3 regions of the Ensifer sp. Root954 genome follow, and region 3 is predicted to be linked to each of the others. Evidence: riboswitches for the same ligand, from Rfam matches in the RefSeq annotation. Region 3 holds a riboswitch; each other region holds the start of a gene.
What was found. Region 3 has a riboswitch for cobalamin ahead of metE (5-methyltetrahydropteroyltriglutamate--homocysteine S-methyltransferase). Riboswitches for the same ligand answer to the same signal wherever they lie in the genome.
Positions count from the first base shown of each region.

Region 1: another riboswitch for cobalamin. It lies ahead of cobU (bifunctional adenosylcobinamide kinase/adenosylcobinamide-phosphate guanylyltransferase); the one in region 3 lies ahead of metE (5-methyltetrahydropteroyltriglutamate--homocysteine S-methyltransferase).
Region 2: another riboswitch for cobalamin. It lies ahead of ASE71_RS15175 (aromatic ring-hydroxylating oxygenase subunit alpha); the one in region 3 lies ahead of metE (5-methyltetrahydropteroyltriglutamate--homocysteine S-methyltransferase).

Region 1 covers NZ_LMJM01000027.1:80,112-90,633, forward strand. Annotated here, with positions in the region: gene ASE71_RS22315 (ABC transporter substrate-binding protein) at 1-614, opposite strand, end outside; gene ASE71_RS36535 (hypothetical protein) at 1,398-1,541, opposite strand; gene ASE71_RS22320 (cobyric acid synthase) at 1,792-3,249, shown strand; gene ASE71_RS22325 (cation transporter) at 3,322-3,903, opposite strand; cobalamin riboswitch at 4,107-4,565, shown strand; gene cobU (bifunctional adenosylcobinamide kinase/adenosylcobinamide-phosphate guanylyltransferase) at 4,700-5,224, shown strand; gene cobW (cobalamin biosynthesis protein CobW) at 5,228-6,292, shown strand; gene cobN (cobaltochelatase subunit CobN) at 6,395-10,225, shown strand; gene cobO (cob(I)yrinic acid a,c-diamide adenosyltransferase) at 10,372-10,522, shown strand, end outside.
Region 2 covers NZ_LMJM01000023.1:229,515-240,036, forward strand. Annotated here, with positions in the region: gene ASE71_RS15155 (DUF1217 domain-containing protein) at 200-2,674, shown strand; gene ASE71_RS15160 (FAD-binding oxidoreductase) at 2,744-4,177, opposite strand; gene ASE71_RS15165 (L-threonylcarbamoyladenylate synthase) at 4,322-5,296, opposite strand; gene ASE71_RS15170 (DUF6656 family protein) at 5,374-5,973, opposite strand; cobalamin riboswitch at 6,291-6,492, shown strand; gene ASE71_RS15175 (aromatic ring-hydroxylating oxygenase subunit alpha) at 6,596-7,840, shown strand; gene ASE71_RS15180 (hybrid-cluster NAD(P)-dependent oxidoreductase) at 7,842-8,936, shown strand; partial or broken gene ASE71_RS15185 (glycoside hydrolase family 25 protein) at 9,159-10,196, opposite strand; gene ASE71_RS35770 (hypothetical protein) at 10,275-10,522, shown strand, end outside.
Region 3 covers NZ_LMJM01000001.1:174,468-184,989, reverse strand. Annotated here, with positions in the region: gene ASE71_RS00730 (acyl-CoA thioesterase) at 1-254, opposite strand, end outside; gene metE (5-methyltetrahydropteroyltriglutamate--homocysteine S-methyltransferase) at 251-2,605, opposite strand; cobalamin riboswitch at 2,705-2,924, opposite strand; gene ASE71_RS00720 (hypothetical protein) at 2,943-3,254, opposite strand; gene ASE71_RS00715 (LysR substrate-binding domain-containing protein) at 3,386-4,312, shown strand; gene ASE71_RS00710 (metallophosphoesterase family protein) at 4,505-5,344, shown strand; gene ASE71_RS00705 (ABC transporter ATP-binding protein) at 5,341-6,507, shown strand; gene ASE71_RS00700 (carbohydrate ABC transporter permease) at 6,500-7,576, shown strand; gene ASE71_RS00695 (carbohydrate ABC transporter permease) at 7,573-8,406, shown strand; gene ASE71_RS00690 (ABC transporter substrate-binding protein) at 8,431-9,696, shown strand; gene ASE71_RS00685 (LacI family DNA-binding transcriptional regulator) at 9,761-10,522, opposite strand, start outside.

The DNA.
Region 1 (10,522 bases), on a different contig from region 3:
CCGGTCTTCTTTTCGAACGCGTTGGCGATCGAGCCGTCGAGGCCGGCAGCCGAGCCGGTATCAACCAGCAGGAAGCCGTCCTTCTCCGCGTTCAGCGCGCGATAGAGATTGGCGGTCGAGACCTGGCAGTTCCAGCCGGACGGGCAATTGTGAACGGCGGCCTTCGACGAGTCTTCCGGTGCCGGGAAGAGCTCCGGGTGCTTCAGCGCGTCCTGCACCGTCTTGATGTCCGGGTGCGCGTCGGCGAGGAATTTCGGGATCCACCATCCTTCGACGCCGCCTTCGCTCAGGATCTTGGCGGCTTCGATGAGACGGCCTTCCTTGATCGCAGCGTCGAGCGGCGTGCGCACGGCGTTGACCCAGAGTTCCGGCGCCATGTCGGGCTGCGCCTTTTCGTTCATGGAAGCGAAGGTCGGCATGGTGTCGCCGGTGACCAGCGTCACCGTGCAGCCGTAGCCGTTCTCCAGAATGAACTTGTCCACCTGGGCGGCGACGCCGGCAGAAGCCCAGTTCATTTCGGCAATGCTGACTTCACCGCATTCCGCGGCCTGCGCGGAACCCGCCATGGCATAGAGGCCAGCGGCGAGAATGGTGGAAGCGAGGAGTTTCTTCATGTTGCAAGACCTCCCAGTCTTATTTTGCAGCCAAGATCCAAACGGGAATCCACGGCGGACGCGACATCCTCCGTCACCCGAAACAACGATGCAGCCGGGGGTTCGGCATCAAACAAGCCAAGGTTCACCCTTGCTGCGGACGGTGTGGGAGTTCGTATTCAGCCCTGGCCGCGGAACCCTGTCGCCAGCCAATCTCCTCTTATACCGCAAACCAAGCCTAAGGTTTCTCGCTGAGAAATCAACCTCTTCAATCGGTTGACCGGGAAGGACGGGGTCTCGTGCGTTCTGTCTGCGACATCGCCGAAGCGCGTATTTTGTGCGTGAGAGACCCCGAATTTAAGCAATAGCGACAATTCTTGCCGCAAAAAATGGCGCTGGGCGCCACGGACCTCAGAACCCTGTCGAGATCCTGACGTTTCCTGTCGTGATTGCGTCACGCCAAATGGCGCGCATGTCGCGAAAAATTTACAAAAAAGTCCGGAATTCATCTTTGGTTAAATCCTCAATAACCATCCGGTAACGATGTCCAGCTAATTGTTCTTCTCGCGGCGGGGGACTGCCGCCGGTCCGGATCAGGTTTGTGCGTCCCGGACTTTGAGCGAACCTTCGGTGTGTTTTTCCGAAGTGACCAGGCGTTTTTTGGCGGCCGCATCCCTCTTGAAGAGGTTGATGCGGCCTTCGCATTTCAGGGCCAATGCCGGACATAAAAAAACCGCCCCGGAGGGGCGGTGGAGGAGGCTCTGGGAGGAGAGCTCGAAGGGGCTTGCGCCCCGATCGCTGGCGTTAGCCGACGTTCGACGTGCGGATGACGCCGAGCGGGCCGAAGGGTGCGTCGACGACGAGGTTGCGTACGCGCGACTGGCTGGACGGAACCTTCGAGTTCCAGGCGATCTGAACGAAATTGGGCTTGCTGAAAATATACAGCATGGACATGAACCTTGAGAGGCCGGAGGCTTATCCTCCGGGGCGTGTTGCTATGCCGCTGATATAGGTGTGCGCTGCAAAAAATTGAATGCCAAACTCGCCACGCCATGTCGCATTCTGGCTATCGGCCGCGACATTTTCGACAAGCCTTGCGAAAGCGCGAAACAATGCGTGAAAGGGCTTTGTCAATTGCGGCGAAATCGTGTCGAAACAGACCTTTGCCGCTGCCCGTTTCAGTGTTACCGATGGCCGCATGACACGCAGGATCATGTTGCAGGGAACCGGCTCGGATGTCGGAAAATCGGTATTGGTGGCGGGGCTCTGCCGGCTTGCCGCCAATCAGGGCCTGAAGGTCCGGCCGTTCAAGCCGCAGAACATGTCGAACAACGCCGCCGTTTCCGACGACGGCGGCGAGATCGGCCGCGCGCAATGGCTGCAGGCGCTGGCCGCGCGCGTGCCGTCGTCGGTGCACATGAACCCGGTGCTCCTGAAGCCGCAGTCGGACGTGGGCAGCCAGATCGTCGTTCAGGGCAAGGTCGCCGGGCAGGCTAGGGGGCGGGAATATCAGGCGCTCAAGCCCAAACTGCTGGGCGCCGTCATGGAGAGTTTCGAACAAATATCGGCCGGTGCCGATCTCGTGGTGGTCGAAGGCGCCGGCTCGCCGGCCGAAATCAACCTCAGGCCCGGCGACATCGCCAATATGGGCTTTGCGACACGGGCCGACGTGCCGGTCGTGCTGGTCGGCGACATCGACCGCGGCGGGGTGATCGCCTCGCTGGTCGGCACGCATGCGATCCTGCCCGAGGAAGACCGGCGCATGGTGACCGGCTATCTCATCAACAAGTTCCGCGGCGAGGTCACGCTGTTCGACGACGGCATTGCTGCCGTCAACCGCTACACCGGCTGGCCCTGCTTCGGCGTCGTGCCGTGGTTGAAGGCGGCGGCACGCCTGCCTGCCGAAGATTCCGTCGTGCTGGAGAAGCTGACGCGCGGCGAGGGGCGGGCGCTGAAGGTTGCCGTCCCGGTACTGTCGCGCATCGCCAATTTCGACGACCTCGATCCGCTCGCCGCCGAACCGGAGATTGATCTCGTCTTCGTGCGGCCTGGCAGTCCCATTCCGGCAGACGCTGGCCTCGTCGTCATTCCCGGGTCGAAGTCGACCATCGGCGACCTCATCGATTTCCGTGCGCAAGGGTGGGACCGTGACCTCGAACGTCATGTGCGCCGGGGCGGCCGGGTCATCGGCATCTGCGGCGGCTACCAGATGCTCGGCCGGCGCGTCACCGATCCGCTCGGCATCGAGGGCGGCGAACGTGCGGTCGAGGGTCTCGGGCTGCTCGAGGTCGAGACCGAGATGGCGCCGGAAAAGACGGTGCGCAACAGCCGCGCCTGGTCTCTGGAGCATGATGTGGCGCTCGAAGGCTACGAAATCCATCTTGGCAAGACGCAAGGTGCAGACTGTGGCCGGCCATCGGTGCGCATCGACAATCGCGCCGACGGCGCGCTTTCGGCCGATGGCCGCGTGATGGGCACCTACCTGCATGGGCTCTTCACCAGCGACGCCTATCGTGGCGCGCTGCTCAAGAGTTTCGGCATCGAAGGCGGCGCCAACAACTACCGCCAATCGGTCGATGCGGCGCTCGACGATGTCGCGAACGAGCTGGAGGCTGTGCTCGATCGTCGCTGGTTGGACGAGTTGCTCAGCCGCTAGCGGCGCGGCAACGGTCAGTCAGCAGGTCCGGTACGTCGGGCCCAACAGGAGGAACGAGCTTATCCGGCGGAACTACGCTGCGACATCGTGCTCCTCGCTTGCGGCTTCCCAGACTTCCCGCGCGGCATCCATGTTCATCAGGGCAATCCCCAGGCCGACGATCAGGTCCGGCCAGGCCGACTGCCACAGATAGGCTGTCGCCAGACCCGCGGCGATGATGGCCACATTGGCGAAGGCATCGTTGCGGGCCGAGAGAAATGCTGCCCGCGTGAGGCTGCCGCTCGTGTGACGGTAGGCGACGAGCAGATAGGCGCAGAAGAGGTTGACCACCAGCGCCCCAAGTCCGGTCAGGGACAGGGCAAAGGGCTCTGGCGGGACCGGATCCATGAACTTCGCCCAGGCCGTCCAAAGGAAGGCCAGCGCCGGTACCAGTAGAATGAACGCCATCGCCATGCCGACCCGCGCGCGGGTCCGCGCCGTCCAGGCCAGAGCAAAGAAAATCAGCATGTTGACGGAGGCGTCTTCGAGGAAGTCGACGCTGTCGGCCATGAGGGACACCGAGCCGATCGAAAGCGCGACAAGGAGTTCGACCCCGAAATAGCCGAGGTTCAACAGGGAGACGATGAGGACGACGCGGCGCAGGTCGGTATCCACTCGAAAGGTTCCCTTTCTGGCGAGATTCGCCCTCGGCATTTTTGACACACGTGTTAGCAGCAGTTTGCTATCCATAGCACTAGGTTTCGACATCGGTTCCCTTCACACCGCCGTCGTGCCTGACGCCCGACAAATCGTCGCGTGGCGCAACTCGGCCGGGGAGGCGTCGCATGCGTCGATTGACTTTGGGCTGCCCGCTTCCTAATCATCAGGTGTTGGATGGTTCCCCCTTGTCGTGGCGATCTGGGGGAATAATTGGGAATGTGACGGATGGACCCAAATCGGGCATCCTTATCGCAGCCGACCCCGCGACTGTAGAACGGTCAGGGTTCGCCATCGGGTTTGGTGCCGGGCTGTCGGCCGGTTGCATGGGCAATCGGGGCAGGTCGGGGATCAAGCCGGAAAAGCCACTGGCGTGGCATCGTGATCAGCCGGGTTTGGACGCCTCTTCTTCTACGAATCGTCCGCCTTTCACGATGTCCCTCACAGCGCCCATGCGTCGGAGACGACGCGCAAAGGTTCGCTGTGGCACCGGAAAGACGCCGGGAAGGTGAGGCGGGCCGCTCGGGCCCTGACATCGGAACCTTGCCGTTTAAGGGCGAGGCGATGTTCGGCCCGTGACGCCGTGAGCCAGGAGACCTGCCATCCGGCATGGGCATTCCGCCCGAGGGGACTTTTGTCTCCAACGCCATCACGGAGGTTGTTTTGGCTCGCAGATGTTTTCAAGAACGCGCCCGTGGCGCGTCCGATGGCTTTTGCCACCGACGGCTGTTTTGGGAATGTTGAGGCAGCCACGATGAGCAGTCTCAGCGCCGGGCCCGTGCTGGTCCTTGGCGGCGCCCGTTCCGGCAAGTCCAGCTTTTCCGAGAGGCTCGTCGAAGCGTCCGGCCTCACCATGCATTATGTCGCAACGGGCCGCGCCTGGGACGACGAAATGCGCGAGCGCATCGACCATCACCGGACGCGCCGCGGCGAGGGCTGGACGACGCATGAGGAGCCGCTCGATCTCGTCGGCATCCTCAGACGCATCGATGATCCCAGCCATGTGGTCCTGATCGACTGCCTGACGCTATGGGTAACCAATCTCATGCTGGAAGAGCGCGACATGACGGCGGAGTTCGCCGCCCTTGTTGCGTATCTGCCTGAGGCGCGGGCGCGCCTCGTCTTTGTTTCCAATGAGGTCGGCCTCGGCATCGTGCCCGAGAACCGCATGGCCCGCGAGTTTCGCGACCATGCCGGCCGGCTTCACCAGATCGTTGCGGAGAAATCCGCTGAAGTTTACTTTGTCGCGGCCGGTTTGCCGCTGAAAATGAAGGGTTGATCCATGACCACTGCGAGAGCCAACCAGGGCAAGATCCCGGCGACCGTCATCACCGGCTTCCTCGGCGCCGGCAAGACGACGATGATCCGCAACCTGCTGCAGAACGCCGACGGCAAGCGCATCGCGCTGATCATCAACGAGTTCGGTGATCTCGGCGTCGACGGCGATGTCTTGAAGGGCTGCGGTGCCGAGGCCTGCACCGAGGACGACATCATCGAGCTTACCAATGGCTGCATCTGCTGCACCGTGGCTGACGATTTCATCCCGACCATGACGAAGCTGCTCGAGCGTGAAAACCGTCCTGACCACATCATCATCGAAACCTCGGGCCTTGCCCTGCCGCAGCCGCTGATCGCCGCTTTCAACTGGCCGGATATCCGCAGCGAAGTGACCGTCGATGGCGTCGTCACGGTGGTCGACAGCGCCGCCGTTGCCGCTGGCCGCTTTGCCGACGACCACGACAAGGTCGATGCGCTGCGCGTCGAGGACGACAATCTCGATCACGAAAGCCCGATCGAGGAGCTGTTCGAGGACCAACTGACGGCCGCCGATCTCATCGTTCTCAACAAGACCGATCTGATCGATGCCTCCGGCCTCAAGGCCGTACGCGACGAGGTGTCTTCGCGCACCAGCCGCAAGCCGACGATGATCGAGGCGAAGAACGGCGAAGTCGCCGCTGCCATCCTGCTTGGCCTCGGTGTCGGCACGGAAAGCGATATCGCCAACCGCAAGTCGCATCACGAGATGGAGCACGAGGCAGGTGAGGAGCACGATCACGACGAGTTCGACAGCTTCGTCGTCGAGCTCGGTTCGATCGCCGATCCCTCGGCGTTCATCGATCGCCTGAAGGGCGTGATCGCGGAGCACGACGTTCTGCGCCTCAAGGGTTTTGCAGACGTGCCCGGCAAGCCGATGCGCCTCCTGATCCAGGCGGTCGGCGCCCGCATCGACCAGTATTACGACCGCGCCTGGGGCGCCGGCGAAAAGCGCGGTACGCGCCTCGTCGTCATCGGCCTGCACGACATGGACGAGGCGGCGGTGCGCGCTGCGATCACCGCGCTCGTCTAGATCATTCTTGAATGAAATGATCTAACGCATTGAAATAATGCAGTTCCGGATGGAAAACGCTTTTAGCGTTTTCGTTCGGAATTGCCCCACCGGACAAGACGAATGCATCTGCTTCTCGCCCAGAAAGGAACGATCGCCGACGGCAACGAGGCGATCGACCTTGGGCAAACGCCGGCCGATATCCTTTTCCTCTCGGCCGCCGACACCGAGCTCTCCTCGATCGCCGCGGCTCACGGCCGACGCGACGGAGGCTTGAGCCTGCGCATCGCCAGCCTGATGAGCCTGATGCACCCGATGTCGGTCGACACTTACGTCGAGCGCACGGCGCGTCACGCCAAGCTGATCGTCGTCCGGCCGCTCGGTGGCGCCAGCTATTTCCGTTATCTGCTGGAAGCCCTGCATGCGGCTGCCGTCACCCATCGTTTCGAGATCGCGGTTCTGCCGGGTGACGACAAGCCGGATCCGGGGCTGGAGCCTTTCTCCACCGTCGCAGCCGACGACCGCCAGCGCCTTTGGGCTTACTTCACCGAAGGCGGCTCGGACAATGCCGGGCTGTTTCTCGACTATGCGGCCGCACTGGTCACAGGTGCGGAGAAGCCGCAGCCGGCAAAGCCCCTGTTGAAGGCCGGCATCTGGTGGCCGGGTGCTGGCGTGATCGGCGTCAGCGAATGGCAGTCCCTTGTTCAGGGACGGATGGTAGCGAGGGAGGGATTCGAACCCCCGACGGTTGGGATCTGCTTTTACCGCGCGCTCGTGCAGAGTGGCGAGACACGGCCGGTGGAGGCGCTGATCGATGCGCTGGAGGCTGAAGGTGTGCGGGCACTGCCGGTGTTCGTCTCAAGCCTCAAGGATGCCGTTTCCGTCGGCACGCTGCAGGCGATTTTTTCCGAGGCCGCACCCGACGTGGTGATGAACGCCACTGGCTTTGCGGTCTCGTCGCCCGGTGCCGACCGTCAGCCGACGGTGCTGGAATCGACCGGTGCGCCGGTGCTGCAGGTGATTTTCTCCGGCTCGTCGCGGGCGCAATGGGAAACGTCGCCGCAGGGGCTGATGGCGCGCGACCTCGCCATGAACGTGGCACTCCCCGAAGTCGATGGCCGCATCCTTGCGCGCGCCGTCTCCTTCAAGGCGGCGTCGATCTATGATGCCAAGGTGGAGGCCAATATCGTCGGCCATGAGCCGCTCGAAGACCGGGTGCGCTTTGCCGCTGATCTTGCCGTCAACTGGGCGAAGCTGCGCCGGGCAGAGCCCGCCGAGCGCCGCATTGCCATCGTCATGGCCAACTATCCGAACCGCGACGGTCGCCTCGGCAACGGTGTCGGGCTCGACACGCCGGCCGGTACCGTCGAGGTGCTTAGCGCCATGGCGCGGGAAGGCTATGCGGTCGGTGAGGTTCCCGCCGATGGCGACGCGCTGATCCGCTATCTGATGGCCGGGCCGACCAATGCGGCGAGCCATGACCGCGAAATTCGCGAGCGTATTTCGCTGAACGATTACAAGACGTTCTTCGATTCGCTTCCGAAACAGATAAGGGATGAAGTTGCCGGTCGCTGGGGCGTGCCGGAGGCCGATCCCTTCTTCCTCGATGGCGCCTTCGCGCTGCCGCTCGCCCGCTTCGGCGAGGTGATCGTCGGCATCCAACCGGCGCGCGGCTACAACATCGATCCGAAGGAAAGCTACCATTCGCCGGACCTCGTGCCGCCGCATGGCTATCTCGCCTTCTACGCCTTCCTGCGCCAGCAGTTCGGCGCGCAGGCGATCGTGCACATGGGCAAGCATGGCAACCTCGAATGGCTGCCGGGCAAGGCCCTGGCGCTGTCGGAAACCTGCTATCCCGAAGCGATCTTCGGGCCGCTGCCGCACATCTATCCCTTCATCGTCAACGATCCCGGCGAAGGTACACAGGCCAAGCGCCGCACCAGCGCCGTCATCATCGACCACCTGACCCCGCCCTTGACGCGCGCCGAATCCTACGGGCCGCTCAAGGATCTGGAGGCGCTCGTCGACGAGTATTACGATGCCGCCGGCGGTGATCCGCGCCGCCTCAGGCTGCTCAGCCGCCAGATCCTCGACCTCGTGCGCGACATCGGCCTCGACAGCGACGCCGGCATCGACAGGGGCGACAGCGACGACAAGGCGCTGGAAAAGCTCGACGCCTATCTCTGCGACCTCAAGGAAATGCAGATCCGCGACGGCCTGCACATCTTCGGCGTCGCGCCGGAAGGGCGGTTGTTGACGGACCTCACCGTAGCGCTGGCGCGCGTGCCCCGCGGTCTCGGCGAGGGCGGCGACCAGAGCCTGCAGCGGGCGATCGCAGCGGATGCGGGGCTGCGTGGGGTCGCTATTCCCACCTCGGCCGGGGGCAACCCCGCACGCGACGCCCAACCTTTCGACCCGCTCGACTGCGTCATGTCCGACACCTGGACGGGCCCGAAACCGTCCATCCTCGCTGACCTCTCGGACGCCCCCTGGCGCACCGCCGGCGATACGGTCGAGCGCATCGAGTTGCTTGCCGCAAATCTCGTGTCGGGTGAACTGGCTTGCCCGGACCACTGGGCCAACACCCGCGTCGTGCTCGGCGAAATCGAAACGCGCCTGAAGCCGTCGATTTCAAACTCGGGTGCCGCCGAGATGACCGGCTTCCTCACCGGTCTCAGCGGCCGCTTCGTCGCCCCCGGTCCATCGGGCGCGCCGACGCGCGGCCGGCCGGATGTGTTGCCGACGGGGCGCAATTTCTACTCGGTCGACAGCCGCGCCGTGCCGACGCCGGCGGCTTACGAGCTTGGCAAGAAATCGGCCGAGCTTCTGATCCGCCGCTACCTGCAGGACCATGGCGAATGGCCGTCCTCCTTTGGCCTGACCGCCTGGGGCACGGCGAACATGCGCACCGGCGGCGACGACATCGCCCAGGCCCTGGCGCTGATCGGCGCCAAGCCCACCTGGGACATGGTCTCTCGCCGGGTGATGGGCTACGAGATCGTGCCGCTCGCGGTCCTCGGCCGCCCACGCGTCGATGTGACCTTGCGCATTTCCGGCTTCTTCCGCGATGCCTTCCCGGACCAGATCGCGCTCTTCGACAAGGCGATCCGCGCCGTCGGCGCGCTGGAGGAAGACGATGCCGACAACATGATCGCCGCACGCATGCGGGCGGAAAGCCGACGGTTGGAAGGGGAAGGTGTCGAGGCTGCCGAGGCCGCGCGTCGCGCCTCCTACCGCGTCTTCGGCGCAAAGCCCGGTGCCTATGGCGCCGGCCTGCAGGCGCTGATCGACGAGAAGGGCTGGGAAACCAAAGCCGATCTCGCCGAGGCCTATCTTACCTGGGGCGCCTATGCCTATGGCGCCGGCGAGGAGGGCAAGGCCGAGCGCGATCTTTTCGAGGAGCGCCTGCGCACGATAGAGGCGGTGGTGCAGAACCAGGACAACCGCGAGCACGATCTGCTCGACAGCGACGACTACTACCAGTTCGAAGGTGGCATGAGCGCTGCCGCCGAACAGCTCGGCGGTCACCGTCCGGCGATCTACCACAACGACCATTCCCGTCCGGAAAAGCCTGTGATCCGGTCGCTCGAAGAAGAGATCGGCCGCGTGGTCCGGGCCCGCGTCGTCAATCCCAAGTGGATCGATGGCGTCATGCGCCACGGATACAAGGGCGCCTTCGAGATCGCTGCCACGGTCGACTACATGTTCGCATTTGCCGCGACCACGGGTGCGGTGCGCGACCATCATTTCGAGGCCGCCTATCAGGCGTTCATCGTCGACGAGCGCGTGGCTGACTTCATGCGCGTCAAGAACCCGGCCGCCTTTGCCGAGCTTGCCGAACGCCTGCTTGAAGCAATCGACCGCAATCTCTGGACACCGCGCTCGAATTCGGCGCGGTTTGAACTTGCCGGCATCGGCACGGCAGCAACCCGGCTTCGTGCCGGCAATGAATAGAGCGGTTCCGGGCTGGCGGTAATCCGTCCGGAATTGCTTGGAAACAAAGACCTGGTTCCGTTTCGCTGCTCAGTGAAGTGCGAAAAGGAACCGAAGCGGGACGAGGGCGTCTGCCCATCCCGAACTTGAGAACTGAGGGAGTGATCATGAGCGACGAGACGACAGTAGGCGGCGAAGCCCCGGCCGAGAAGGACGATGCCCGCCACGCCATGAAGATGGCGAAGAAGAAGGCAGCGCGCGAAAAGATCATGGCGACGAAGACCGACGAGAAGGGTCTGATCATCGTCAACACCGGCA
Region 2 (10,522 bases), on a different contig from region 3:
TAGCAAAAGCCGACCGGTCAGGGTTTCCGTTTCGTCAACAGCGCGGCCGCATTCGTTCCGATCAGGCGCACCTTTGCCGTCGTTCGAACTGCCGGGAAAAGCCACACGCAAGCCAGTCCTGCAATCATGACGCGTCAGAATTCTGTTTCGGGGCTCGGGTCCAGCCTGTCCCCATGGGTAACCGACAAGGCGCCAGGGCATGGTATCGACCTATCTCGACTACAGTCGCATCACGCGGGACATGAGGAGCAGCCTCAACCGCATTGCCCAGCAGCCGCAGATCGCGCGCGAAGCGGAGTATTATAAAGAGAACATCGGCAGCGTGAAAACTGTCGAGGAGTTTCTGAACGACTATCGACTCTACTCATACGCGATGAAAGCGCATGGCCTGGAGGACATGACCTATGCCAAGGCCTTCATGCGCAAGGTGCTGGAAAGCGATCTTTCGGACGAAAGCAGCTTTGCCAACCGTCTCACCGATGAACGCTACCGCAACTTCGCGCAGGCCTTCAGCTTCAGCTCGTCGAAGCCGGTGGCTCAAACCAACGCACAGCAGGATGCGCTGATCGGTCTCTACAACGAGCGGATCGCCAGCCTCGACACGGCCATGCGCGGAGAGATGGCCTATTTTGGCGCGGCCATGGATCTCGTCACCGATGTCGACAAGTTCCTCGGCAACGAACGACTGCGTTCGTTTGCCTTCACCGTCTTCGATATTGACCCGAAGACGTTCAACTACACCGAGGTCCGCGACGCGCTGACCAGCGACCCTGCCGCTCTGACCGCAAGCCGCACGGCCGCTGTGACGAGGCGGGAAGAAGCGCTCAAGCTGCAGACTGACCTTCAGACGCGGCTCAAGTCCCTCGGGGAGATTAACAGGCTGACGTCCGAACTTGCGGAGGCGCCCGCTGCCGACAAGCCGGCGATTCAGGCCAAGATCGACGAGCACAACGCGATCGTCGCCGATCTCGATGCCAAGCTTCCGCCACGCGACCAGGCGCCCGCGCTGCTCGCATCGCTCGGCGAGGAATTGAACACGCTGAACGGGCGCATCCGCAATCTCGAAACCTACATCAAGTTGGCGGAAACCTTTAACTTCAACGCTGATGGCAGCGTGCCGGCCGGCGAAAAGGCGATAAGCGACGCAAAGAAGACGGAACTCAACAACATCTACGTGTTCAAGAAACCGGGCGAAACGCCGCTCGGCGGCGCGCGCCTGACCGGCGCCGGGGCACTGCTGAACAAGGAATATTACGAAGGCAAGATCGCCGGCGTCACCAGCATCTCCGAGCTGACCAGCGACAGCCGGCTGTTCAACTACCTCGTCACGGCCTTCGGCCTCAAAGCGTCGACGACCGTGCCGTCGACGATCGAAAACATCCTCACCAGCGACATCAACGACCCGAACAGCTACGTCAACACGCAGGGCGGCGAGTACAATGCCGCCTTTAAGGAAATGCACAAAGCCTTCAACTTCCGGCCCGACGGCACGCTGCAGCCCGGCAAGACGGCGCAGGACGCCGATCAGTTGAAGAAGACGTCCGACGGCTACATGGTCCGCTACAATGACAAGGGCGATGCCGAAGACGAAGCCTTGGTCAAGCGCTTCAAGCTGCTGGTCAATTCGATGGAGTCGGTCGACAAGCTGCTGGCCGACAATGGCGTACTGAAGTTCACGCTCAGCGCCTTCGGTCTCGAAGACGAGGGCCTGAGCAAGCGTGATCTGAAGCGCATTCTGACGAGCGATCTCAACGATCCCAGAAGCTACGTCAACACGCTGCGCGACGAACGCTACGTCAAGCTCGTGAAAGCGTTCAACTTCAATCCGGACGGGACTCTCGGCGCACCAAAACTCGCCCAGAGCGACGGCGACATCATGAATACGGCGCGGGCTTATATCGTCGCCAAGTCCCGCTTCGGCACGGACGACGAGAAGAAGATCGCGAAGGAAAAGGCCCAGGAAGAAGCCAAATATTACACCTCCGAGATCGCGAAGATCGAAACGCTGGATGCCTTCCTCAAGAACCGCCGGCTGGTCGACATGGTTCTCGTCGGCGCAGGTATCGATCCGGAGACGGTCAAGTCCGACTATCTCAGGAGTATGTTTACGTCGGATCTCGAAGATCCGAAGAGCTTCATCAACACCGACCCGAATGGGCTGAAGTATCGCGAGATCGTCTCGTCCTTCAACTTCGACAAGGACGGCAAGATCGTCAGGGGCGAGGCAGGGCAGATCCAGACCCGCCGCGGTCTCGTCACCACCGTTGATCTCTTCCTCAATCAGTCGCTCGAAGAGAAGGAGGGCGCCGATAACGGCGGCATTCGCCTGGCGCTCTATTTCAAGCGCAAGGCCTCGGACATCAACACGGCCTACGACATCCTGGCCGATCGCGCCCTGTTCGAGGTCATCAAGACCGCCTACAGCATGCCGGAGGGCTTGCAGAACGCCAAGATCGAGGCCCAGGCGGCCTTTATCGAGCGCACCGTCAACATCAAGGAACTGCAGCAGCCGGGTCAGCTTGAGAAGCTTCTGCAACGCTTCACGGCGCTCTACGACGTCGAGAACAACCAGGATGTATCGCCCGGTCTCGCGATTCTGACTGGCGGCGGCAGCGCTGGCGTCAGTGCCGAGACCTTGCTGTCGCTCTCGCAATTGCGCGCAGGCGGCCGCTGACGCACGCCGTCTGACGGTCAGCCCAAGACTGTTGCTGCATCGCCGCGCACCGCGCGAAACGGCGCGTCGTCAACCGTCGGCGCGCAGCACTTTATCGGGGTTCATGATACCTGCAGGATCGAACGCGTGCTTGATGCGTTGCATCAGCTCGATTTCGATCGGCGCCCGGACCTCGGCGAGTTCGTCGCGCTTCAACTGGCCGATGCCGTGCTCGGCGGAGATCGAGCCGTTGTAGCTCAGAACGATGCCGTGGACGATGGCGTTGATTTCGCGCCAGCGGTCGAGGAAGGCCTGCTTGTCGGCGCCGACTGGCTGCGAAATGTTGTAATGGATGTTGCCGTCGCCCATGTGGCCGAAGGAGCAGATGCGGGCGCCGGGGATCGCTTTCACAACGGCGGCATCCGCCTCCTTCATGAAGGCCGGAATGCTGGAGACGGGCACGGAGACATCGTGCTTGATCGAGCCGCCCTCGGGCTTTTGTGCCGGCGACATGCTCTCGCGCATGTGCCACAGCGCCTTCGCCTGTGTCTCGTTGGCGGCAATCACTGCATTCTCGACGAGGCCGGCCGCATATCCCTGCTCCAGCAGGTCCTGCACCATCCGTTCCGCGCTTTCGGCGCTATCGGACGTCGAGATATCGATCAGCGCGTACCAGGGATGGACCGTTTCCATCGGATCACGAACGCCGGGGATGTGCTTGGTGGTGAATTCGACGCCGAGCCGCGGCATCAGCTCGAAGCCGGTCAACGCCGGCCCGCAAAGGCTGGACGCCTTTTCGAACAGAGCGAGCGCATGCTCGACGCTGCCGACTCCGGCAAAGGCGACCTGATGCCCGAGCGGCTTCGGGAAAAGCTTGAGCACGGCGCCGGTGATCACGCCGAGCGTGCCCTCGGCACCGATGAAGAGATCGCGCAGGTCGTAACCGGTATTGTCCTTCTTCAACCGGCGCAGCCCGTCCCAGATTTCGCCGGTCGGCAGCACCACTTCGAGGCCGAGGCAGAGCTGGCGCATATTGCCATAGGCAAGCACGGCGGTGCCGCCTGCATTGGTGGAGAGATTGCCGCCGATGCGGGCTGAACCTTCCGAGCCGAGCGACAGTGGGAACAGGCGATTGTGCTCGTCCGCCGCCTTCTGGATATCGGCGAGGATACAGCCGGCATCGGCGACGATGACATTGCCGACCGGATCGATGTCGCGAATGCGGTTCAGCCGTTCCAGCGAAAGAACGATGTCTGCCTTGCCCTCCCGCGGGATCTGCCCGGCGACATGGCCGGTGTTGCCGCCCTGCGGCACAATCGCCGTGCGGGTGGCGCTCGCGAGCTTCATGATGCGCGAGACCTCGTCGACGTTGGCCGGACGCAGGACCATCGGCGTCGTGCCGCGGTAAAGTCCGCGCGATTCGACGAGATAGCGCGCCTTGTCGGCTTCGTCCGTCAGCACGTTGGTGTTGCCGACGATCTCGGCGAAGGAAGCGATGAGTTCGGGAGAGGGAAGGGTGGTCATGGGCCTCACTTCGCATTGCGCCTGCGCGCGCTATCGGATCGGTCGATCTGAGGATCTGGTCCTCGGTTCCTGGTCGGCGGCGATCATAACCGCAATTGGTGCCGTTCGATGAGGGTGGGTGCGGAGAAGATGCCGCACACTATCTTACCCTCGTGGTGCCGCCGCCCGTTGTAACCGGTCGATGATGGCTTCCCCCAACCCGTCCGAAGGGATCGGCCCGAAGGCGATGGTCTCTGCGCCGCTGGCATCCGCCCGCTTCATATAGTCGAAGAGATTGGCGGCGGCTTCGCGCAGATTGCCAGTCGGGCTGAGATCGAGAACGACGGCCGCCTGCTCTTCGCCGGCGATCCGATTGCCGCCGAAACGGATCAAGGCTTCGCCCGCATGCACCTCGGCGGCATCGAGCCGGACGGCAGCGCCGGGCGCGTAGTGCGAGGCGAGCATGCCCGGCGCCTCGATCGTCGCTCCCGCCGTCTCCGGCCGGGTCACCGGACGGCCAAGCAGGCGTTCGATCTCGGCGGCATCGAGGCCACCCGGCCGAAGCAGCCGGATCTCGTCGCCGTCTACCTTGATGATCGTCGATTCAAGGCCGATTTGGGCCTGGCCGGCGTCGAGGATCAGCTTCAGTTTTTCGCCGAGATCGGCTTCCACATGGACCGCACTGGTCGGGCTGATCTTGCCCGACGTATTGGCGCTGGGTGCGGCCAGTGGTCGCCCGAAGTGGGCGATTACCCGGCGCGAGAAACCGTCGGGCATGCGGATGCCGAGCGTGTCGAGGCCGGCGGACGCCAGCGCATGAACCGTGCTGTCGGCGCGCTGCCGAAGGATCAGCGTCAGCGGGCCCGGCCAGAAGGCTTCGGCCAGCTGCCTCGAAATCGGATCGAAATGCACATGGGCTTCGGCCATCGCCATGTCGGAAACATGCGAGATCAGCGGATTGAAGCGCGGGCGCCCCTTCATCTCGTAGATGCGACTGATCGCATCGGGATTGGTAGCGTCGGCGGCAAGGCCGTAGACGGTCTCGGTCGGAATGGCGACCGGCTCGCCTTCGGCAAGAACGGCGCAGGCGCGCGCGATCGCGCGGTCCGGTTCTCTATCCGTGTCGATGATCTCAGCCATGCCGTTTCCTTTCCGACGCTTCCTTAACGGACGCACCGGAAAAACAGAACGATTTTCTTTGAAGGAACCGGTTCGGCTCAGAGGCTGCGAATGATGCGACGCAACGCGTCATCCTTGGCGCCAAGCATCAGTACGTTTTTCAGCGCGACCTTGGGATCATCGGTGCGAAACAGCAGCCCGTTGTCACGAAAGTTGCGGTTGATGACCATTTGCCCGGCTTCGGCGCCCGGTTCGATGGCGACGGCGAAGTACATGCGTGAATAGCCGGGCTGGATACTCTCGAAAAAATGCGTCTCGTCGCCCAGGTTGCAGAAGAAGTTGGCGAAGTAGAAGGACCAGGTGATGTCCTTGGAGGGAGTAACCGGCGTACGCGCCGCCGTCACGTGACAGTAGCCGAGATGCGGCCGGCCGACGAGCGTGCGGTGGAAGATCATCTTCGGGAACTGGATCGAGGTGTGGAACCCGTTGATCCGCTTATGGGTCGTGTCGCCGGCGGTGCTGAGCTTCTTGCCCGTCCTGTCTGCGACTTCCTCATAGCTCAAATACCGGCGTTCGCTCGGCAACCATTGCCTGCGGTTGATCCGGCCCGTGCGCAGGAATTCGGTATGAACCGCCACCTTCGGCGGGATTGTCGGCAGCTTCTCGGCTGTCGCGTCGTAGTATCTCAACTTTGCCATGATCGTCAGCGCGCCATCTGCCTGCCTGCAGGACCTCTCTCGTCCGCCGGCTAGGCTAGCGGCTCATGGTTAATGAATGATTTCGTCCTGGCTGCATCATTAGCGTTCTCTATCTGACGCGATGTCGCAAACGGGCGAAACCCTCCCGCATCTGCGCCGACCGCGCCGCAAAAGTCGGCAAATGCCCAAGATGTGATCTATCTATATGTTTGCAATGTAAAAATTCTAAGACGGTGGCCTTTTGTGGCGGTTTTTTCCGTGTCGTCATTCTGGAATTGGATGTCGCTATCGGGCAGCTGCCAAGGCGACTTCCGCGATTACATATCCTTACTCAAGGTGCCGTCTTCGAAGGGAAGATGGAGAATTGGGAAGCCGGTCAAATCCCGGCGCTGCCCCCGCAACGGTGGTGGAGCGAAAGCCTCGGCAAAGGCCACTGGACGGTTCGTCCGGGAAGGCGCCGGGCAGGTCCGAAAGGACGGCTCCTGAGCCCGGAAACCAGCCTTGACGGACATAACCGTAACGGGTTGCGGCGGGCAGCCGGATCGGAGCCTCAAACGCATGGGCGTGCGCCCGTGCGGGTTCCTGTCCTGCCTCTCCGAAACATGGCGCATGAGGACAGGACATGGACACCAGAAACGATATGCTTCGAAAGCTGAAGGGCAGGCGGGACGGCTACAGCCTCGACCGGGCCTTTTACATCGATCCCGACTACTACAGGCAGGATCTGGAAAACATCTGGTACAAGGATTGGCTGTTTATCGGCCATGACTGCGAGATCCCGCGGGCCGGCAATTACTTCACCGTCCAGGTAGGCGACTACCCCGTTGTCATCACCCGCGACCGCCAGGGCGCCATCCGGGCGCTGCACAATTCCTGCCGCCACCGCGGCTCGCGCGTCTGCACGCAGGCGAAAGGCTCGTCGGCAAAGCTTGTCTGTCCCTATCACCAGTGGACCTACGAACTCGACGGCTCGCTGCTCTTCGCCCGGCAGATGGGAGAGGATTTCGACAAGGCCGCCCACAGTCTGAAGCCGATCCATTGCGAAACGGTCGGCGGCTACATCTTCATCAACCTGTCGGAAAAGCCGATGGATTTCACGGCGTTCCGCGACATGGCCTTGCCCTATCTCGCGCCGCATCGGCTCGGCGAAACCAAGGTCGCGTTCGAAAGCACCATCATCGAGAAGGGCAACTGGAAGCTCGTCTGGGAAAACAACCGCGAATGCTACCATTGCGCCGCCAATCATCCGGAACTCTGCCGCACCTATCCTGAGGCGCCGACGGCGACCGGGGTGCAGGGCGCCAAGGATGATCCTGTGATCGCAGAACATTGGGCGAAGTGCGAGGCCGAGGGCCTGCCGAGCGAATTTAAGATGTCGCCGACCGGTCAGTTCCGCGCCGCCCGCATGCCGCTTGTCGACAATGCCGAAAGCTACACCATGTCGGGCGCCCGCGCCGTCAGGCGGGCCCTGTCCGCCGACGTCTCCCAGAGCCAGATCGGCACGCTCTTGATGTTCCACTATCCGACCACCTGGAACCATGTGCTCGCCGACCACGCCATCACCTTCCGGGTGCTGCCGCTCGGGCCCGAACTGACGCAGGTGACGACGAAGTGGCTCGTCAACAAGGATGCGGTCGAAGGCGTCGACTACAATCTAGAAGAACTGACGCATGTCTGGACCGAGACCAACGATCAGGACCGTCAGATCGTCGAGGAAAATGCCTTCGGCATCCGCTCACCGGCCTATGAGCCCGGTCCCTATTCGCCCGAGCACGAGGGTGGCGTGATGCAGTTCGTCGAGTGGTACTGCAAGTTCATGGAGCAGCGCCTTGCCGGCGACGCGGCTCCGCTTTCAAGGGTCGCCTGACATGCAGATGGCCTCTTCGTTTCACCATTTCGACGCGCTGCATGTCTGGATCGACCGGCAGCAGATGCTCGAATGCACATCGGCGGTCGTCGAGACCGCCGATGTCATGACCTTCACCTTCCGGGCCGAAAAGCCCGCCTGGTTTCGCTATCTGCCTGGGCAATTCGTGACCCTCGAACTGCCCGTCGCCGACGAGCCAGTGATGCGCACCTACACCCTGTCGTCGACGCCCTCGCGGCCGCTGTCGATCGCCGTCACCGTCAAGGCGCAGTCAGACAGCATCGGCACCCGCTGGATGTTCGAGCACCTGAAGCCCGGAATGAAACTCCGCGCCTTTGGCCCGCTCGGCGATTTCAGCTTCGTCCGCCATCCCGGCGACAAATACCTGTTTATCTCGGCCGGCTCCGGCATCACGCCGATGATGTCGATGACGCGCTGGATGGCGGACTGCGTGCCGGAGACGGATGTGACCTTCATCTCCTGCGCGCGTCGTCCGGAGGACCTGCTGTTCCGTTCGGAGCTGGAGGTTCTGGCGACGCAGATGTCCGGGCTGAACCTCGGCTTCATCGTCGAGGGACATGAGGCACGCCACGGCTGGCACGGGCTTCGCGGCCGCATTGATGGCGCCAAGCTGCCGCTGCTTGCGCCCGATTTCATGGACCGCACCGTTTTCTGCTGCGGCCCCGAACCGTTCATGCGCGGCGTGCGCGAGATGCTGAAATCGGCCGGTTTCGACATGGGCCGCTACCACGAGGAGAGCTTCCAGCCGGCCGCCGCACCTGCGGCGGAAGAGATTGCCGTGCGCGCCGGCGCCGGTGACGAGGGCGAGGTCCAGGCCGCCAAGATCGCCTTCACCATGAGCGGCAAGGAGATCGAGGCCAAGCCCGGCCAGACGATCCTGCAGGCGGCGCGCGCCAACGGCGTCAGGATCGGCGCTGCCTGCGAAGGCGGCATCTGCGGCACCTGCCGGGTTATGAAGGTCTCAGGCGAGGTGGATATGAGCCACAATGGCGGCATTCTCGACGACGAGATCGATGAGGGCTACATCCTCGCCTGCTGCTCGCGACCGCTCGGAGACGTCCAGATCGAAGCTTGAAGGCTTTAATGATGTCGCGCAAAAGTGTGCAGCGGTTTTGCGGCAACGACATGCATAACAACAAGCGCTTAGTGCCTGTCGCGTGAATGCTTTTTCAAGCGAGAGGCTTTAGGGCGCGTTGCAGGGGATCGGATTGGCTGAAACGCTTGCCGGGGCGTCGGTGCCGGCCTCCGTCTTGGAGCATGCGCCCTGGGCGGCATCATTGCCGGCGATCGCCACCTGCAGGGCACGTTCCTGGCGGGCGAAATCGATCGAGCCGGTCACCAACATGTCGACGCCGCTGCCGGCGCCGCTCGTAGCGTCGGCGCGGCTCACGAGCAGCGGCTCGCTAAACATCGCAGTCGCCCTTGCGATCGCCTGCATGCCCGTTCCCCGCTCGGCTTGGGCGACGAGCATCAGTGGCAGTGGCTTTTCCGGCAGCAAGGCGCCCTGTGCCCAGATCGCTTTCAGCGCCGGCGGCGACATTGCCGCCACATTCACGTCGATGTCGTCAAGCGTTCCCGGCACGCGGTAGGGGCAGCGGCGCTTGCCGCAGTTGATGCCCGAGGAGAACTGCCACAGCGCGTAACTATCCCAGTTGCCCATCGGGAAAACCTGGCGGATATCCGGTTTGTAACGGGCGTACCAGAGCGGCAGGCGCGACAGCAGCCGGTGTTTGGCCCGGTGCGCGGCGATGTATTTGGCGGTGATGTGGTTGGTATAGAGGATCGGGTAGCGCCCGGTCCGGGTCTTGATGTGCCCGGCGAAGATGGCGGCGTCCTCCAGCGACATGTACTTGTCCGGATCGATGCCCTCGAGATCGAGCACCATCAGTTCGTCGTCGCGCGGATCGGCGTAATCGAGGAAATGGTTCGCCTGGTCGACGGGATTGCCCGGGCGGGCAAGATGGTAGGCACCCCACAGCAGCCCGTGCGAACGGGCAATCATCCGGCGGGTCTGGTAGAGCTCGCGGCTGACGGCGTATTTGCGCCACATGGTCTTGCAGTGGTTGAAGGTGTCGCCGTTGTGGTCGCCGGTGCAGGAGAAGCTTTCGGGCAGGCCGTCGGAGGCCTTGGCGATGAAACCGGAAACGCGCTTGTCGCCAAGCATCGTTTCCCAGTCGATGCTGTTCATCTCATAGGCGTCGACGATGATGGCATTCGACTTGGTCTTCCAGGGCTCCAGTTCACCGGCGCGTGCGATCGCCGCCGCGAAAGCCAGACCGATGAAGGTCGCGAGGCGCAGAATCATCCCTGTCGTGGAGATACACCGCTTTGCCATTCTCTGAGATTGCCGACAGTATCGTTAACGCATCGTAAATCCCAGCCCCCGAGCGGACTGTGCGGGAGCGACGCGCGAATGTATACCGACCTGTGGCTGTATATAAGCAATTGCTTTCATGTTCGCGATCTGACGATCAGCCGGGAAGGCGTTGGTCGACGATGCGGCAATGCCTTGCTGCAGCAACGGGTGCTGGCCGCGCCACCTGATCCCGCAGGAGGCGGAAGATGGAACAAAACCGGTGACTTATGCGTTATCGGTCGATTTCGGATTTCCCGGCTGAGGGACATCCCCGTATCGGCCTCGGTCCGGGTGAAATCATGGAA
Region 3 (10,522 bases):
CGGCCGCTGAAGCAGACGATCTGACCGATGCGCGCAGGCGCACGAAAATCGATGCGGTCGCAGGATGCGGTGACGAAGGGAACGCGCCCGTGACGGGTGGCGACGATGAAAGCGATCCGGTCCATCGACGCGAGGGCGGCGCCACCAAAGAGCGTGCCATGGTGATTGGTATCGCCTGGAAAAACGATGTCGATCAGGGTTTGTGGCGCCGGGGTTTCCCCCGGCGCCGTCGTGACTTCGTGCTGCCCCGTCATGCTTTGACGGCTTCGCGCGTATCGGCGGCAAAAGCCGCTCGAAGCGAGCGGGCGGCGGCGACCATGTTAACGAGCGCCGGCCGCGTCTCTTCCCAGCGCCTGGTCTTCAGTCCGCAATCGGGATTGACCCAGATCTGGTCCGGCGTGAGGCCCTCGGTCGCTTTTTCGATGAGATGCACCATTTCCTCGACGCCGGGCACGCGTGGTGAATGGATGTCGTAGACGCCCGGGCCGATCTCGTTCGGATAGGCCTCGTCGGTGAAGGCGCCGAGCAGTTCCATCTTCGATCGCGACGTCTCGATCGACATGACGTCGGCGTCCATCGCCGCGATTGCGGCCATGATGTCGTTGAACTCGGAGTAGCACATATGGGTGTGGATCTGGGTCGCATCGCCCACCCCGGCTGCACTGAGACGGAAGCACTCCACCGCCCAGTCGAGATAGGCCTTGCGATCGGCATTTCGCAGCGGCAGGCCTTCGCGCAGTGCTGGTTCGTCGATCTGGATGATGGCGATGCCGGCGGCCTCGAGATCCGAGACTTCATCGCGCAGTGCTAGTGCGATCTGCCGGCACACCACGGAACGTGGCAGGTCGTCACGAACGAAGGACCATAGCAGCATGGTGACCGGACCTGTCAGCATGCCCTTGACCGGGCGATCGGTCAGCGACTGCGCGAAGGTCGCCCACTCGACCGTCATCGGGTTTGGTCGCGAAACGTCGCCGAAGATAACAGGCGGACGCACGCAGCGCGATCCGTAGCTCTGCACCCAGCCGCTCTGGGTGAAGGCGTAGCCCGAGAGCTGCTCGCCAAAATATTGCACCATGTCGTTGCGCTCGAACTCGCCGTGAACGAGTACGTCGATGCCGACCTCTTCCTGCCAGCGCACCGCCAGTTCGGTCTCTCGGCGAAGATAGGCGGTGTAGTCGACATAGCTGAGTTCGCCCTTCGCATGCAGTGAACGGGCCTGCCGAACCTCCGATGTCTGTGGGAAGGATCCGATCGTCGTTGTCGGGAAGAGCGGCAATGACAGCTTCTTCGCCTGCAGTGCCCGGCGACCCGCGAACGGGGACTGCCGCTTGCTGTCCGCATCCGTCAGCGCTTTCAAGCGCCCGGCGACCAAAGGATCATGGATCCTGAGTGAGGTGAGCCTCGCCTGGGCGGACGCGATCGAGGCGGCGAAAACGTGCTCGGAAATGGCAAGCCCCGGCTCGAAGGCGCTGGCAAGCAGGCTGAGTTCGTCGAGTTTCTGCGTACCGAAGGCGAGCCAGGAGGAAAGTTCCGGATCAAGCGCACGCTCCAGCTCGAGATCGATCGGCACGTGCAGGAGTGAGCATGAAGGTGCGAGCTCGATGCGGTCGCGGCCGTGGGTCGAAGTCAGAGGCTGCAGCCGGCGGAACAGGTTGGCCAGATCGGTCCGCCAGATGTTGCGGCCGTCGATGACCCCGAGCGATAGGACCCGGTCCGCCGGAGCCGATTGGATGAGCGTGTCGATCTGCTGCGGCGCGCGCACGAGATCGACATGCAGTCCATCGACCGGCAGCGCCAACGCCGTTGCCGTGTTGTCGCCGATCGAGCCGAAATAGGTCGCCAGCATGATCTTGAGTCCGGGCACGTCGGTGTCGAACGTGCGATAGGCGAGGTCGAGGGCGCGACGATCCTTGTCCGCGAGATCGAGCGCCAGGCAAGGCTCGTCGATCTGGACCCAATCGGCGCCGGCGTCAGCAAGCTCCGCCAGGACCCTCACGTAAACGGGCAGGAGCCGTTCGATCAGATCGACCGGATCGAAGTCGCCGCCCTTCGATTTGCCGAGCTTCAGCAGTGTCACCGGGCCGATGAGCACCGGGCGTGTGCGATAGCCGAGGGCTTGAGCTTCCTGGAAGGCTTCCAGCGGCCGATTGTGGGTGAGCTCGAAGCGCTGATCCCTGTCGAACTCGGGCACCATGTAGTGATAGTTGGTGTCGAACCACTTTGTCATTTCGAGCGCGGGAGTGCCGCTGCTGCTTCCCGAATGGGTGCAGCCGGCGGCGCAGGGCGTTCCGGCCGAGCCGCGCGCCATGGCAAAATAGGTGTCGAGATCGACCGGGCCGCCCGTCCAGCCATAGGCCGGCGGGATTGCGCCGACAAGCACGGCGGCATCGAGCACGTGGTCGTAGAAGGAGAAGTCGTTGGAGGGGATGATGTCGATGCCGCGCGTTTTCTGCGCGGCCCAGTTTTCAGCGCGGAGCTTGGCTCCGGTATCGAGAAGTTCGCCGCGGCTGGCCTTTCCGGCCCAATAGCGTTCGAGCGCGAATTTCAATTCGCGACGGCGGCCGATGCGCGGGAAACCGAGATTGGCAGTCTTGATGGTCATTTCCTTACCCCGAAGGTTATGGGCAAGGCTTGAATGCGACGCAGCCGCGGCGCGAGAGCGATCCCGCGTCCTCAACGCGCCTCATCGGACACCCCGCCCGTGGACGTTGTTCATCGCGGCAGGTCTCCTGGCTTGCGGGTCGTCGCGGACCGTTCCGTCTTCCCGAGGCGTCTCCCTCAGTGACATCTTCGAACGGCCGCTCTCCGCTTACAGTTGCGGGGGCAGCTCCGGCATGGGCGCTTGTCTGGCGCCGCACCGAATTCCCTCTTAGCTCCGTCCCTCCAAAGGCGGGCGAAGAACCACGATGGGGCGACAATGCCCTGTTCCGAGTTTTTCGTCAATCGCATAAAGAAATGCTTATGTCTTTATTCTCTCCCGCCGCCGCCCGCGGCGAGACAATGGCAGGACGAGGTCTTTCCATTGCTTTCCGCTCACGGGACGGTTGCGGTTTGGTCGAAGCGTCCTCCTCCGGCCACTGCCACGGATCCGCCGCGTCGCCAACGCGCGCGCGGATATGCTCTTGATCTCGCGTCAGGCCGATATCCCGGAGTTGGAACTCGTTGAACGTGTCGATGGCAACCGGAGGGTTGAGGGTCTTATCGGCCCAGTTCAGGACATGGTAAATCGTTGATCGCACTGCGCTAAGCATTGCTATCCTCACTTCTTTCAAGGGCGTGTGTTCGCGAAAAAAGTGAGGGTTTTTGCCGTTTCGCGCAAAGCGATTTCTCGCATGCTGGCATAAAGAATGCTTATCTCAGTTCCATGAGCAAGATTCCTCCCATGAGTGCGGTGCGCGCCTTTGAGGCCGCCGCCAGGCACCTGAGTTTCACCCGCGCCGCCGAAGAGCTCGGCATGACGCAGGCGGCCGTCAGCTATCAGATCCGGCTGTTGGAAGATCGCATCGGCGCGCCGCTGTTCGTTCGGCTTCCGCGCGAGGTGCGATTGACCGGCGCCGGGCGGCAGCTAGCGCCGAAGGTGACCGAAGCGATCGATCTCTTGGGGGCGGCCTTCTCGGAGATCGCCGACAAGACCGAGCATCACCTGCACATCTCGGTGCTGCCAACCGTCGTGTCGAGCTGGCTCGGTCAGCGCCTCGCGTCGTTTCAGACCGCGCATCCCAACATCAGCATCAGGGTGCACATGTCGACCGAGTTGGTCGATTTCAAACGTGACGCCATCGATCTCGCGGTGCGCAGCGGCGCCGGCGACTGGCCGGGCAACGATGTCTTTCCCTTGTTTCCGCTCGATTACGTGCCTGTCTGCACGCCATCCTTCCTGGAAAAGCACCAGCTCAAGGAGCCCGCGGACGTTCTGAGAGTCCGGCGTTTCGGCAACGCCAGCTGGTGGCGGCGGTGGATGATCGAAACCGGCGTCGAGCCGCCGGCAAGCAATGGCACCGAATTGATCTTCGACGTGCAGGCGATGGATGTCGCCACAATCCTTGCGGATCACGGCATTGCGATTGCCGTCTCGACCTTCCTGATGGATGAACTGAAGAGCGGCAGGCTCATCCGGCCGTTCGAGCATGTGGTGCGCGACGGCCGCGCCTATTGGCTCGTCTATCCGCAAAGCACCAGGCGGCAGAAGAAGATCCAGGCCTTTCGCGACTGGGTCGTCGCCGAGGCCGATGCGTCGAACGCCATGCTTTCGACCGTGATGGAGCAATCCTGTCCGGCGTCGCGTCGGACCTACCGCGGCGCAATGTAGAGACACAACGGGGCCTACTCGGCCCGTCGGTCTTCTGAAGATGACGCTTTCATGGAGAAACTGAAAATCAGCTGAGAACGGCTGTTACCAAACTGACATGGCGGCTCCCTAAAGACTGCGGCCAACCGCAGAGAAGGGAAGTATCAGCCCTCCGACGCGGATACCGCAAGCCATCGTCGGAGGCCCGTTTCCATGAAAATTGTCCAGATCAGCGACACCCATCTCAGCCCCGCCAAAAGCCACTTCAACGGCAATTGGGAACCGGTTCGCGCCTGGATCGAGGCGGTGGCACCCGATCTCGTCATCCACACCGGCGACGTCACCATCGATGGCGCCGACCACGAGGACGACATCACCTTCTCGCTCGATCTGATCGGCCAGCTCTCGATGCCGGTGCTGATCGTTCCCGGCAATCACGATGTCGGCCATCTGCCGGGTTCGCACCAGCCGGTGGATCCAGTTCGGCTTGCCCGCTGGCGCCGGCTCGCCGGTCCGGACTACTGGGGCCGCGACCATGGCGACTGGCGGCTGCTCGGCCTCAACAGCCTGCTGATCGGCTTCGAGGACGAAGAAGACAGGCAGTTTACCTGGCTGGAGGAACAGTTGCTCAGCCGCGACGGCCGCCGGGTGGCCGTCTTTGCCCACAAGCCGCTCTTCGTCGACGATCCGGGCGAAGGCGACACCGGCTACTGGGGCATCCGTCCGCGCCAGCGCCAACGCCTGTTTGATCTTTTCGCCGAAGCCGAGGTGGCGCTGCATGCAAGCGGCCACCTGCACTGGGCCTGGACGGGCAAGCACGCCGGGACGTCGCTCGTCTGGGCACCGCCGACCTCCTTCATCATTGATACGCTGGAACGGCCGATGCCGGGCGAGCGGCTGGTCGGCGCCGTCGTACACGAGTTTAGCGACGTCAACGTCGAAAGCGAGATCATCGCGGTGCCGGGACTGACCAGCCACCTGCTCGATCCGATCGTCGAAGAGGTCTACCCGCTGGCGGCCAAGAAGACGGTCCGTGTGGAGGCCGCGCAATGAGCGTGCTTTCGCTAGAGGGTATCACCAAGTCCTATGGCGGCAACGCGATCCTGAAGGGGGTTAGCCTGCAGGCGGAGGCGGGTGAGTTCATCGCGCTCGTTGGTCCTTCCGGCTGCGGCAAGAGCACGCTGTTGCGCATCGTCGCCGGTCTCGATCATGGCGACGGCGGCGAGATCGTCATCGGCGGCCGCAGCGTCGCGCGCATGGCGGCGGCCGATCGCAATGTCGCGATGGTCTTCCAGTCCTATGCCCTCTATCCGCACCTGACGACGGGCGAGAACATCGCCGTGCCGCTTGCGATGCGGCGGCTGACAGCGGCGCAGCGCCTGCCTGTGATCGGCAATCTGATGCCGGGGCAGAAGCAGATCCGCAGCGATATCCAGCGCCAGGTCAAGGAAATGGCGCTGGCGCTGAAGATCGATCACCTGCTCGACCGCAAGCCCGGGCAGATGTCCGGCGGCCAGCGCCAGCGCGTGGCGCTCGCCCGCGCCATGGTGCGCCGCCCGGCCGTCTTCCTGATGGACGAGCCGCTCTCCAATCTCGATGCCAACCTGCGCGTCCATGCCCGCGGCGAGATCGTCGATCTCCACCGCCGCGCCGGCGTGCCGACGCTCTATGTCACCCACGACCAGTCGGAAGCGCTGTCGATGGCGGATCGAGTGGCAGTGATGATCGGCGGCAATCTCTTGCAACTGGCGACCCCGAAGGAGATCTACGACAACCCCTCCCATATCGAGGTCGCACGCTTCCTCGGCCAGCCGAAGATCAACGTGCTGGAGACCCGCACGGATACGGCGAGCATCGTGCGTTTCGGCGATCTGGTGCTTCTGGCAAGCCGCGGACAGGCGCCGGATGCTTCAGTGAAGCTCGCAATCCGCCCGGAATTCGTGCGCTTCCATGCGGCAAGCGCCGGCCGGTTGAGCGCGCGGGTCGAGCGTATGGAGTTCCTCGGCTCTGAGGTAATCGTTTACGCCCGCCTCGATGCGATCGGCGAGCTGGTCACTGCCAAGTCAGCACCTGCCGAGGCCGCGGTGCTCGCGATCGGTCAGCCCGTTGACGTCGAGTTCATGCCGGAACGGGCGATGCTGTTCGACGGCGAGGGCACCCGGCTGCCAGCCGAGCGGGTCGCTATCGCCGCGACGCTGGAGAAGATCCATGGCTAAGGCGGGTTCCAATCGGGATACGGCGGCAGGGGCGGCGGATTTCGTGGATACCGCCCTCTGCCCTGCCGGGCATCTCCCCCACAAGGGGGGAGATCGGCTGGAGGCAATGCCTCAGCATTCATCTCTGCGAGACGGCGCCCAGCCGGCGCAGCGGCTGCGGACCCAGACGGCGATCGGTGCCGCGACCACCGATCCCGATCGCCGCGAGGCCCGCATTGCCTGGCTGTTAGCGCTGCCGGCCATCACGCTGCTCGTCCTCTTCATCCTTTTACCGACCGCGGCGGTGATCGTTCTCGGTTTCACCGATTTCGAGCTCGGCTACGGCAGCTTCCGCTTTGTCGGCTTCGAGAACTATGCCGAACTCTTCAGCGACCGCACCTTCCGCCGCTCGCTCTGGAACACCACCATCTACACCGCGATCGTCACACCGGTTTCGATCGTGCTGGCGCTGGCAATCGCCATGCTGATCGAGGCGGAAACCAAGGGCCGGGCGTTCTTCCGCACGGTCTATTTCCTGCCGGTGGCCTCGCTGCTCGTCGCCATGGCGACGGTCTGGCAGTTCCTGTTTCACCCGACCATCGGCCCGATCAACACCTTCTTGGCCGTTTTCGGCATTGCCGGCCCCAACTGGCTCGGGGCCTCCGGCACGGTGCTCTATGGTCTGTCGATCATCGGCATCTGGCAGTCGGTCGGCTTCAACATGGTGCTGTTCCTTGCCGGTCTCACCGCCATCCCGCGCGAGCTCTATGCCGCAGCGGAAGTCGACGGCGCCAAGACCTGGTTCGATCGTTTCCGGCTGGTGACCTGGCCGATGCTCGGGCCGACGACGCTGTTCGTCACCACCATCAGCATCATCAACTCAGTGAAGGTGTTCGAGACGGTGAAGACGCTGACCGAGGGCGGTCCGAACAAGGCGTCGGAGGTGCTGCTCTTCACCATCTACCAGGAGGGCTTCGTCTATCTGCGCGTCGGCTATGCCTCGGCCATGACCGTCGTCTTCCTCGCCATCCTCGTCGTCCTGATGTTCCTGCAGTACCGCGTGCTCGACCGGAAGGTTCACTACGCATGACCAACACCATCTCCGTCACCCGCCTCATTCGCCTCGCCGTTCTCTCGTTTGGCGCGCTCATCTTCCTCGCGCCCTACATCTTCATGGTCTCGACCGCCGGCAAGGCTCAGAGCGAGATCTTCTCCTCGTCGCTGTCGCTGATCCCTGAGCAGTGGTCCTATATCGAGAACTTTTCCAAGGCGCTGTCGCGCGTCTCGATGACGACCCTGCTCTTCAACGGCGTTGTCGTCTGCGCGCTGATCTTCGTCATCCAGATCGTCGTCGCCATCCCTTGCGCCTATGCCATGGCGAAGCTGAAGTTTCGGGCGGCCCGCACCATGATGGTGCTGGTCATGCTCGGCCTCCTGGTGCCGATCCACGCAACCGCGCTGCCCATTTACGTGGCCTTCGACAGGTTGTCGGTGCTGAACAGCTACGCAGCGCTAGTGGCGCCGTTCTCGATCTCGGTGTTCGCGATCTTCCTGTTCCTGCAGTTTTTCCGCGCCATGCCCGACGATCTGATCCATGCGGCACGCCTCGATGGTATGTCTGAAGCCGGCATCGTCGCGCGCGTCATCGTGCCAAACGCCTGGCCGGCGATCACCGCCTTCGCAATCTTCTCGGTCGTCGCCCACTGGAACGATCTCTTCTGGCCGCTGATCGTCGTCACCAACCAGGACTATGCGACCCCGCCACTCGGCCTTCTCTACTTCCGCGCCGCAGAAGCCGGCGACGACTACGGCGCGCTGATGGCCGCGACCCTCATCATCACCCTTCCCCTCGTGACCGCGTTTCTGCTGGCGCAGAAGCGTTTTGTCGAGGGCATTACCATGACCGGTCTCAAAGGCTGAACGGTCCAACCTGGAGCGCAACCCATGACACATCTGAGACAGCTTTTCACCGCGGCTGCCGCATCGCTGATGCTCGCAGCCCCCGCCGACGCCGAGACCCAGCTGACGGTGCATTATCCGATGCCCGGCTTCTTCAAGGACGTGATGGATACGATCTCGAAGAAGTTCATGGAAGAAAACCCGGATATCAAGATCACCTTCGCCAATCCGTCGGCGACTTATGAGGAAGGCATCCAGACGATCATGCGTCAGGCCGGAACGGCCGAGATGCCCGATCTCACCTTCATCGGCCTCAACCGCCTGCGCATGGTCAACGAGCGCGACGTCCCCGTTGATCTCGGCCCGTTCATCGCCAAGGACGGCAACATGGCCGAGCAGGGCTTTTCCGAAAGCATCCTGAAGCTCGCCCAGGTGGGCGGCAAGCAGGTGGGCCTTGCCTTCGCCACCTCCAACCCGATCATGTATTACAACGCCGATCTCGTGCGCAAAGCCGGCGGCGACCCGGAAAACCCGCCGAAGACCTGGGACGAGGTCATTGCGCTTGGGGGCAAGATCAAGGCGCTTGGGGACGGCAACGAGGGCATCGATTTCCGCTGGCAGGGCGATGACTGGATGTTCTCCGCGCTGCTCTTCGGCGCCGGCGGCGAGATGCTGAGCGAAGACGAAAGCAAGGTTGCCTTCAACGGTCTCGAAGGTGAGAAGGCCGTCGAAGTGCTCGACCGCATGGTCAAGGAAGGCGGTCTGCCGGTTTTGACCAAGCAGGCCGGCGAGCAGGCCTTCGTTGCCGGCAAGGTCGGTTTCGCCTTCCAGACGACGGGTGCGCTGCGCAACACTATCAAGAATGTCGGCGACAAGTTCGACCTGCGCACTGCCCATATCCCGCTCATCGACCCGGCAAAGGGCAAGCTGCCGACCGGCGGCAACGCCGTCGTTATCCTGACGCGCGACGCCGAAAAGCAGGAGGCCGCCTGGAAGTTCGCGAAGTTCGCAGCCGGCCCCTATGGCGCCTCGGTTGTCGTTCCCGGCACCGGCTATGTGCCGAACAACGAGCTGGCCGCCAAGTCGCCTGAGTATCTCGCCAACTTCTACAAGGAAAACCCGCTGTTCCGCGCTGGTCTTGAGCAGATGGCGCTGATGCGCCCCTGGTATGCCTTCCCCGGTAGCAACGGGGTGAAGGTGACGCAGACGATCGTCGAGAACCTGTCGCGCATCGTCGAGCAGCAGGCCTCGCCGAAGGAAGCGCTGGACGAGGCCGCGGCCGAAGTCGAAAGCCTGCTGCCGCGCAGCTGATCCTGTAACCAAATCGATCGACGCCGCCCCGAAGGAAACTTCGAGGCGGTGTTTTCGTGTTTGCTCACGCGAGGTGGCGAACAGTCCCGCCTGCGTAGAGCCGGCAGTCGAGATTGAGATGGCGGCAGCCCGACGCATTCTCGGCCATATCGAGCAACAGCGCCGCCGCTGCGAGCCCCATGTCACCGTCGGGCATCGAGATGGTGGTGAGTGTTGGCGTCATCAGCCGGCCAAGCGCGATGCCGTCGAAGCCGGCGACGGAGACATCGTCAGGCACGGAAAGGCCTTCACGCCGCAGCGCTGCTATCACGCCGAGCGCCAGCAGATCGTTGGAAGCGATGATTGCGGTCGGGCGGTGCTGCGCAAGAACCGTCGCGAGGTCGAGGTTTTCATAGCCGTCGACGAAGGGGATCTCGACCGCCTCCATCGGCCGGGCGCCGGCTTCCTGCATAGCGGCCAAATAGCCGTCATAGCGCAGGCGCGCCCGGTCGGATGAACGGAAGTGGCCGGAGACGACGAGGATGCGGCGGTGACCGTGGTCGAGGATGTGGCGAGTGAGATCGAAACCGGCCCGGTAATTGTCGACGGTGACGGCGGCAGCGAAGCGTGCGACCGGCCGGTTGTTGAGAAGCACCGTCGGCGGCAGCGCCGCCGAAAGCGCCTCGCTGGTCTTGGCGTCGCAGAGCGTCAGGATCAGACCGGTCGGCCGCTGTTCGAGCAGCGAGCGCACGGCGCGCGCCTCGAGTGCGGGATCATAATTGGATTGGGCGATCAGCACTCCATGGTTCGCCGCCTGTAAACGGTGCTGGATGCCGCCGAGCGAGGC